2 regions of the Microbulbifer sp. 2205BS26-8 genome follow, and region 2 is predicted to be linked to the other one. Evidence: predicted binding sites of a transcription regulator. Region 2 holds the regulator's gene; the other holds the start of a gene.
The links. Region 2 encodes LexA, which represses DNA repair genes until DNA is damaged. Its sites were predicted from a motif close to ACTGTNTNTANANACAGT; they were not measured.

Region 1: Q5Y71_RS01185 (PA0069 family radical SAM protein) is a predicted target of LexA. The motif match lies at 1,738-1,755, and genes of this name have one in related genera.

What each region holds. Positions count from the first base shown of each region.
Region 1 is NZ_JAVAMR010000002.1:119,944-124,364, reverse strand. It holds gene tmpT (thiopurine S-methyltransferase) at 1-156, shown strand, start outside; gene Q5Y71_RS01190 (GIY-YIG nuclease family protein) at 311-583, opposite strand; gene Q5Y71_RS01185 (PA0069 family radical SAM protein) at 636-1,724, opposite strand; gene Q5Y71_RS01180 (sodium:proton antiporter) at 1,954-3,189, shown strand; gene Q5Y71_RS01175 (TatD family hydrolase) at 3,508-4,296, shown strand; gene Q5Y71_RS01170 (aminotransferase class V-fold PLP-dependent enzyme) at 4,293-4,421, shown strand, end outside.
Region 2 is NZ_JAVAMR010000005.1:36,604-41,024, reverse strand. It holds gene nagZ (beta-N-acetylhexosaminidase) at 1-667, opposite strand, end outside; gene Q5Y71_RS02810 (TetR/AcrR family transcriptional regulator) at 715-1,347, opposite strand; gene Q5Y71_RS02805 (TIGR00730 family Rossman fold protein) at 1,726-2,364, opposite strand; gene lexA (transcriptional repressor LexA) at 2,525-3,130, shown strand; gene Q5Y71_RS02795 (hypothetical protein) at 3,203-3,460, opposite strand; gene Q5Y71_RS02790 (DUF6586 family protein) at 3,564-4,058, opposite strand; gene topA (type I DNA topoisomerase) at 4,055-4,421, opposite strand, start outside.

The sequences.
Region 1 (4,421 bases), on a different contig from region 2:
CTTGCCGGGCCGCCTTTCTCGGTTAGCTCAAGGGCGATCTTTGATTGCTATGAGGCAAACTATCAAGTGAGGATGCTGCGCCAGCGTGAGGTGCCTGGGGGGTTGAAAGGGCGGGTACCGGCACAGGAAGTGGCCTGGCTATTGACCCCAAGATAGAGCGATAGGATTTCTCTCTCGGGGGGAGGGTGTTGATTCCCCCCGCTTTTTATCGCTGTGACACACCGCAGCCTGCCCGCTGGGAGAGGGCGGTGCTGTTCGGGTTTTTCAGGGTGCCTGATGCGTTTTATGCCCAGCTTTGCGGTTGGCGGAATCATACATGGGGCAGCGGCTCTGTGCCGGCAATCAGCCCCTCCTTTTTCTGCTTGGGCCACCGCTTGATAGCCCTTTCCAGTTTGAGAGCTGTGGGTTTGTCCGGCGTCTCGATCTGGTATTCCAAAGTGAGTGGCCCCTTGCCGCGCAGGGCCCTGGCAGCTCTGGCGCCGCCGGTACAGTGTTCGGCAAAGCGCCGCCGGGTATCTGTGGTGATCCCCGTATAGAGTGTGCCGCTGCCCGTGCGGATCAGATAGACAAACCAACAACGCATCCAGTAGCTCACCTGCTCAGAGACTGTTTATAGTGCATACCCTCTGCTGCCGCTAGAATAACACGCGCTGCTCGCCGGCTTCGGGCGGGGGTCGGAATCCACTGCAGTCTAACGACAGGCGGCGGTTATTCAGGCCCAGTTTGCCGGTGGCAACATGAAAGCGCCGGCGTAATAACTGTGCAAATACCCCGGTACCGGTACGGCGTTGGGAAAAGTCGCTTTGATAGTCTTGCCCGCCGCGGCTTTGCCGTATCAGGCTCATCACGTGTCTGGCCCTTTGCGGGTAGTGTACTGCGAGCCACTCGCGGAATAATGGCGCCACTTCATGGGGTAACCGCAACAGGATGTAGGCGGCGTGCTCGGCGCCGGCATCGCGGGCAGCGGTGAGGATAGCCTCCAGTTCACAGTCATTGAGTGCCGGGATCATTGGCGCCGCGAGTACTGTCGTGGGTATCCCGGCACCACTCAGTTGCTCAATAATACGCAACCGGGCAGACGGGCCCGCTGTGCGGGGTTCCAGCTTTCTCTTCAGGGCATTATCCAGTGTGGTGACACTAATGGCGATCTGGACCAGCTTGTCCTGGGCCATCTCTGCCAGAATCGGTAAATCGCGCAGGATCAGCTGCCCCTTGGTGACAATGGTTGTCGGTTGTCGGAACTGCTGCATCATCTGGAGTATTGTCCGGGTGATACCTTTTTCTTTTTCCAGCGGCTGGTAGGGGTCGGTGTTTGTGCCCAGTGCAATGGGGCTGCAGCGGTAGTTCCGCCTGCGCAGCGCCTGTTCCAGCAGGGTCGCGGCGTTCGGCTTGAAAAAAATCCTGCTCTCGAAGTCGAGGCCGGGAGAGAGATCCATGTAGGCATGGGCTGGGCGGGCATAGCAATAAATACACCCGTGCTCACACCCTCTGTAAGGATTGATTGACTGGGTAAAGGGGATATCGGGCGATTGATTGGTGGCAATGATCGATCGGGCCTTTTCCTCGATGGCCTCGGTGAGCAGGCGCTCCAGCGGTTCGGCTTTGACCGCCCACCCATCCCCCTCGCGGGTGCTTGAATAAGGGGTGAAACGCCCGGCCATATTACTGGCCGCACCCCGCCCCTTGTGGTGACGCAGTGGGTTGGCGCTTTTGTTATCGGACATATTCGGGATCCAAACTGTATAGATGTACAGTCTATGGTGAGGTCTGTCTTTTGCGCAAGCTATTCTTTGGGGAGTCACATCAGGGAAAAAGGCTGTTGAAAGCCCCAATTGTGCGGGGTTTGGTCTCTGAAGTGTGCCTGTTGAGGAAAACCGGGGAATAGCTATTGCCTAAAGCTATTAAAATTAATATTTCTATTGCCAGTTTGAAGCACTGCAAGGGGACAAACCCGTGAGTGATTTGGTCACCATTGTAGGGCAGGGGCTTTACCTGGCCCTGGCGGCGGTTATTGGACTGGGCATCGCACGCATCCTGCGCATCGATAACACGCTCGGCTGCCTGGTTGCCGGGGTGCTGGCTGCTCTGTTGCTGCCGGTGATCGAGTACGACACCGGAGTGCGGGCAACCAGCCTGCGTGATCTGGTTTTTTTCGTTATTCTGCCGGTTCTGATTTTTGAATCGGCCTGGCAGCTGGACCCAAAAGCATTGAAGCGCTGGATAGGTCCGATCCTGTTATTTTCTACTCTGGGCCTGGTTGTCTGTGCCTTTCTGATCGCGACAATCACTTACTATGGTATCGGACACCCTCAGGGATTCCCCTGGACAGCAGCGCTGTTGACCGGTGCGATCCTCGCCGCTACCGATCCTGTATCGGTGGTCAATTTATTGCGGCGGGCACACAGTGGGAAGGATTTGGTGACTCTCGTCGAGGGGGAGAGCCTTTTTAATGACGCTGCAGCGGTGGTGTTTTACTCCCTGATGCTGGGGCTGGCAACCTACTCTCTGATGGAGGGGGGGAGTGAGGCCCCGTCACTGAGTGCCGGTTCGGTAGCACTGTATTTCTGTATGATTTTTTTTGGTGGTGTGGCCTGCGGGCTGGTATTCGGCCTGGTCACCTCCCTGGTGATCCTGTTCTTGCGCTCCCCCAGTGCGGCACTGATGACCCTGGTCATTGCCGCGTTTGGCAGCTTCTACCTGGCGGAAAGCGTATTCAAGGTATCGGGCATTATTTCAGTGATGATCTGTGCCATTGTGGCCCGTTCCTGTTTGCGCAAACAGAGCAAAACCTATCTCGCCGACGCCGAACCGACCTGGGAGTGGCTGGGATTGCTGTTTACAGCCATCATCTTCGTCATCATGGGACTGGTGATTACCTTTGAGATGTTCACGCACCAATGGCTGGCGATGCTGATCGCAACGGCGGCAGCCCTGGGTTCGCGGGCGCTGTCGGTGGTATTGGTCGCACCGCTCACGCGATTTGTCGGCCCGCCGATTCCAAAATCCTGGCGACTGCTGATGAGCTGGGGTGGTTTGCACAGCGTTATTGCCGTGGCACTGGTACTGTCTTTACCGGTTGAGTTGCCTTACTGGTGGACTATCCAATCCATGGTGTTCGGTGTGGTTCTTTTCTCCCTGCTGGTACAGGGTACTACCAGTGCGCGCCTGATAAGAAAGCTGCAACTCTAAGGGTAGCGCCCAGTTGGGAGTTTCTCTCCAGCCCCGGCATGCCGGGGCACCCCTTGTGCATTGCCGAACCGCTCGCAACAGTTGGAAGGCCCGATGAGGCCCGGTGCTGGCAGACCGGTTTTGAGGGGCTGGATCTTGTGGTTACGCAGGGGCTTTTCCCAACGGCTCACAGGCCGGGGGGGCAGGCGAGGCCACTTTTTTCAGGCGGGTGCGGGCCGTTACAATACAGGCAATGCCCCGCAGTGGCTTTGGTGTTTGAGACCGGGCAGGGAGGGGGTGATTGCCCCGTACCTAGGTGCGGGTAACCCGGAGAGCTCAGTGAAATTGATCGACAGCCATTGTCATTTTGACTTTGATGCCTTTGCACCGGACAGGAGCCGGGTTTGGCAAAGGTGCTTGGCTGCCGGTGTCAGCCGGATGATTATTCCCGGCGTTTGCGAGGCCCAGTGGCAACCCCTTGCAGACCTGGTCAAAGGCCAGCCGGGCTGGTATGCGGCTGCGGGTATTCACCCCTGGTGGGTAGGCAGGATAGAGGATTTGACCGTATCGGCAGAGGGACTGGATCAGCTCGGTCACGCCCTCACCTCGCATGTGCGCGAATATGCCTGTGTGGCGGTAGGCGAGTGCGGCCTGGACACCGCCATAGACACCCCCCTGGCCCTGCAAGAGGCCGTGTTCCGGCTACAGATAGAAGTGGCCTGCGCGTTGCAGCTTCCCCTGGTATTACATGTACACCGTACACACAATGCCGTGTTGCGGCTGCTGAAACACTATCGCCCTCCCCGCGGTGGAGTTGTGCACGCCTTTAGTGGCAGCGAGCAGATGGCCGGGGATTACTGGCAGTTGGGGTTCTATCTGGGGGTGGGTGGCACTGTCACCTACCCACGTGCGGCGAAAACGCGCCGCACGTTTTCCCGCGTGCCGCTGCAGAGCCTGCTGCTGGAATCCGATGCCCCGGATATGCCCTTATCGGGCCGACAGGGGCGGCGCAACAGTCCCGAACACCTGCCATTAATCGCTGCAGAGCTGGCCGAGTTGCGCGGCGTTTCTACAGATGAGATCGCCAATACAACCCGTCACAATACCGAGATGTTATTTTCCCTATGAGCTTTTCGGCAGAGGCATTCAAACGGCAGTTCCCACTCTTTGCCCAGGGGGAAAATGCGCGGCTGGTTTACCTGGATAACGCGGCGACCACACAGAAGCCCTTGTCGGTGATCAATGCCGTGCGC
Region 2 (4,421 bases):
GCCGGTCATCGACATTCACGAAGTGAATATGAGCCGGCATCACTGCGTCCAGCTCCGAGGTACCGATACAATCAATAAATGGCAAGGCATCGGACTCCATCACCTGATCCAGGGTGCGCCCATCCTCTGGCAATTCCATATGGCTGTCTTCAAGCACGTGGCCGTGGCCGGGAAAATGCTTGCCGGTAGCCGCCATGCCCGCCTCCCGCATACCCTGAATAAATGGGCGTACAAATGCCGTCAGGCGTTTCGGATCTGCGCAAAAACTGCGGTCGCCAATGACCCGACTGTATGCATCATCTGCATCCAAAACCGGCGCAAAACTGAAATCCACTCCCACTGCCAGCAATTCCGCTGCCAACAGCCAACCCACATCCCGCAATTGCTTTTGTGAGGCTCTTGCGGACAGGGACTGCAGGGATGGCAGACGGGTAAATTCATCGCGAAAACGCTGGACCCTGCCCCCTTCCTGATCGACAGCCAACAACAACTCCGGGCGCAACGCACGGATCGCCGCGATCAACTCCTGCAATTGGGCCCGGTTGTGGTAGTTACGCGCGAAAAAAATCACCCCTCCCACGAGTGGATGCTGCAGCAATTCACAATCCTCACTGGAAAGTTCAAGTCCCTCGATATCGACCATAACCGGTCCCAGCGGTGCGGACATAATAAGCTCCTTGAATAGTTCCGCCGCCTGAACACCCCTTTCAGAGGCTATGTTTCAACAACCTGTAGCATGGCAGCGGCAGCAGGCACCAGTCGTTCCAGGGTCTCTGGCAAACTGCTCTGCGCACCAAAATCCTCTCTCAGGATAGCCTCTATGGCATCGAAACTCGACAGCGTAAAGATGGTTGCACCCAGCATGAAGTACAGGCGCCAGTAGAAGGTGACAGGGTCTATCCCGGGGAGGGCCTCTGCCAGCAGACCGGCAAAACGGCGGTAGCTATCGCCATACCGGGACACGATAAAACGGCGCAAATGCCCCTGGAACTGCGTATAGGCCAACCCTAAAAGGCGCATGAAACGCTGGGGATCGCGACCATGTTCGCCGAGGCTGCCGAGCCCCACCCGGTAGAGACTCCCCAGCAGGTCTTCCACACGCAGGTGTCGACCAGATGCAGCACACCCGTCCAGTTCTGACTCCAGCGCGCAGGTGAACGGGGTTAAAAAACGTTCAAACACCGCCTGAATCAATGCCTTCTTTGAACCAAAATGATAATTGACGGCGGCCAGGTTGACCCCGGCCGTGCTGGTGATTGTCCTTAAGGATGTCTCGGTAAAGCCGCGCTCCGAAAACAGGATCTCTGCGGCGTCCAGTATGCGGATAACGGTGTCCGTATGGCTCATAAGCAGTCAACCAGGATTTAAAACAGGTGTTTGATTCTGGCCAGACTAGCACACTCCACCGCCGGTCTGTCGACACCCTATTCTACTCCCATATCCCGATCAATCATTGAGGCTGTGATCAGGAGGGGGTAGCGGTTGGGAGCACGTTGTCGATAAAGACCGCTCCTTTGGAAGAAGTATGGTTTGCTCAGTTATCGCTAACCCGGTCGTGGCATACATTGCCGGGTCATTGCAATACAAGCGGCGCAGCCAGCAGCTCCGGGCCGGCGCGAGTCACAAAAGCAGCCAGTTCAATTGCGCTGTTTTTTAAATGCGACGCTTTGTTTGCCGGTTAAAATACGAGATGGAGGCAGGCGCGACACACGGGAAAAATTCTGCTTACTCCTGGGGCCGCATAAATTGCAGTATCAGGTCTGCCGCCTCCTCTACCGTTTCCACGATGTGGAATAAATCCAGATCGCCTGCATCAATGCAATCTCGCTCCAAGACCGTATCCACCAGCCAGTTGTAGAGACCACGCCAGTAGTTTCTATCCACTAATACAATGGGAAACCGTCGCACTTTTTGTGTCTGAACCAAAGTTAATGCCTCAAACAATTCATCCAAAGTACCGTAGCCCCCCGGCAGACCCACAAAGCCCACAGCGTGTTTGACAAACATAAATTTACGCACAAAGAAATAACGGAAATTTAAACTGATATCCTGATACGGGTTGGCTGTCTGCTCAAAAGGAAGCTCAATGTTCAACCCAATTGAAGTGCCCGGCAGGGCAAAAGCTCCGCGATTACACGCCTCCATCAAACCCGGTCCCCCACCGGTGATTACCGAAATACCCTCTGCGGCCAATAACTCACCGAGCTTCACACCTTGCCGGTACTCGGGACTACTCTCGGTAAAGCGCGCGCCCCCAAAAACCGTAACCGCGCCACTAAGTGCGATCAGACGTTCAATGCCATCTACCAACTCCGACTGTATGCGCAGCACCCGCCATGCCTCAGCCATTTTTGCATCCAGCATCGTTCCCTCTCTGTCAGGCCTTTCAACAAGCGTGTTTCATTCCCAGTTTTCATAACCAATGTAGCAGCATATACAGCGGGGGTGCATTGGGATTGCATATACATCAATTCTGTATATAATCCCAGCAACTGTATAAAAATACAGAATATTAGGTAATCCCATGACCAATCTCACTGCCCGACAAACCCAAGTACTAGAGCTGATCAAAACCTATTTGGAAGAAACAGGTTATCCGCCAACCCGGGCGGAAATTGCCCAGGAGCTGGGCTTCCGGTCACCCAATGCCGCAGAAGAGCACCTGAAGGCCCTGGCGCGCAAAGGAGCCATTGAGATGGTCGCCGGCGCTTCCCGCGGCATTCGGATTCCCGACCACCAATCCGGCCTTCCCATCATTGGTCGCGTTGCCGCAGGTCACCCCGTTCTCGCGGCAGAACACATCGAGGACTATTGCGACCTTCCTGCCAACTTCTTTCGCCCGCCGGCAGACTACCTGCTCCGGGTACACGGGATGAGTATGCGCGATGCGGGCATACTCGACGGGGATCTGCTCGCGGTACAGAAAACCGAGCAGGTCAGGAATGGGCAGATTGTTGTGGCACGTATTGACGAGGAGGTCACCGTGAAACGTTTCCGCCGCAAAGGCAACCAGGCGGCGGTGCAGTTACTGCCTGAAAATGATGATTTCGACATCATTCAGGTGGATATGCGGGACAACCACTTTGTGATTGAAGGGCTGGCGGTGGGCGTCATTCGCCAAACCCCTTGATTTGATCACGCCTTAATACGAAAAACAGCGGCCGTTGGCCGCTGTTGAAACCTCTCCGGGATAACCCCTCGATCAATGGATCGTATGGTTAGCCAGCAGTGATTCCTCGTCTTCCTCAAAGTAACCCGGCTCCAGCTCATCCAGATTGTGTACAGCCTCAATGCCCGCTTCCAGCATAGCCCGGGCAATAGCCACCTTGTGTTTTCTCATAAACTGGAGACTCTCGGCTGAGAAATGAATACTCACCAGAGGGTCCTCCTTGTGGCCGCTGCGACGCAAAGCCACATCGCCATTGGCCAGTTCGATAATCTCATAAGTTTCGGAGGACATTTGCTTTTCCTTCACCACAAATCAATTTGCGCCCAGTGTAACACAGGCTATTTATAAGTTTCAGTGGGCGCAGGCAAGCGAAGCAAATGGTACACAGGTACACTTAACACTCCTCCAAACTGGCACGCTGCCTGCGCACCAATTCTCTCAGAGCACCATGCCACTTCAGCAGAATTTCAGCAGAAAGCGCACCGGATGTGGGGGCGGCCATACTGCGCAGTGGGATCAGGTTTGCCTCTTTCCGCGCGGATTCCATTGTGGGTGTGGGAGCAAGCTGCTGCAGCTTTCTCCAGCCTTGAAGCAGCTTGCTTAACCAGCTATCTGGATCAGCATAGAGCAAGGATAATTCCCTGGCCTCACTACTGACCACTCCCCGGCTCTTGAGACTATCCAGGATTACTTGCAATGACTCGGGCTCGAAACCCAATTGCAATTCATTTGCCAGCTCAGCGAGGTAAGCCTTGTAGGCTTTCCACAACTGAAACAGGGCTGCCTCTTGCAGGGCCCTGTTTTGCAAGGCAGATTCACCAGACAACTGTAACAACAGCTGGCATTTGCGCAGCGCAGAGACAACCAGACCCGTATAGAGATTCGTCATTGACTGCCTTGAGCGGCTTTCTTGCGCGGGGGTTTACGTTTGGCAGCGGTGCTTTTATCACCGGGCTCGACCTGCCAAGTGCCCTCGCGATAGAAAGCACGCCATCCTGTCGCTTTGCCCCCCTCCTCAGACTGCACATATTGCTGCTGCATCTTGCGACTGAAACGCACCACCGTGTCCCGCCCCTCGTTGTCTTTGAGCGGGGCAGAGAAAAGGAAGCTGTACTTGGGGTCGATTTCGCTCTGGTGAGGCAGCAACTCTTTGACCAGGGGGGCGCGTGTTTCGCGTTTTTTAGGGAACTGACTGGCGGCCAGGAAAAGCCCGGTGGCACCGTCGCGCAGAATATAGTGGTCATCCACTTTC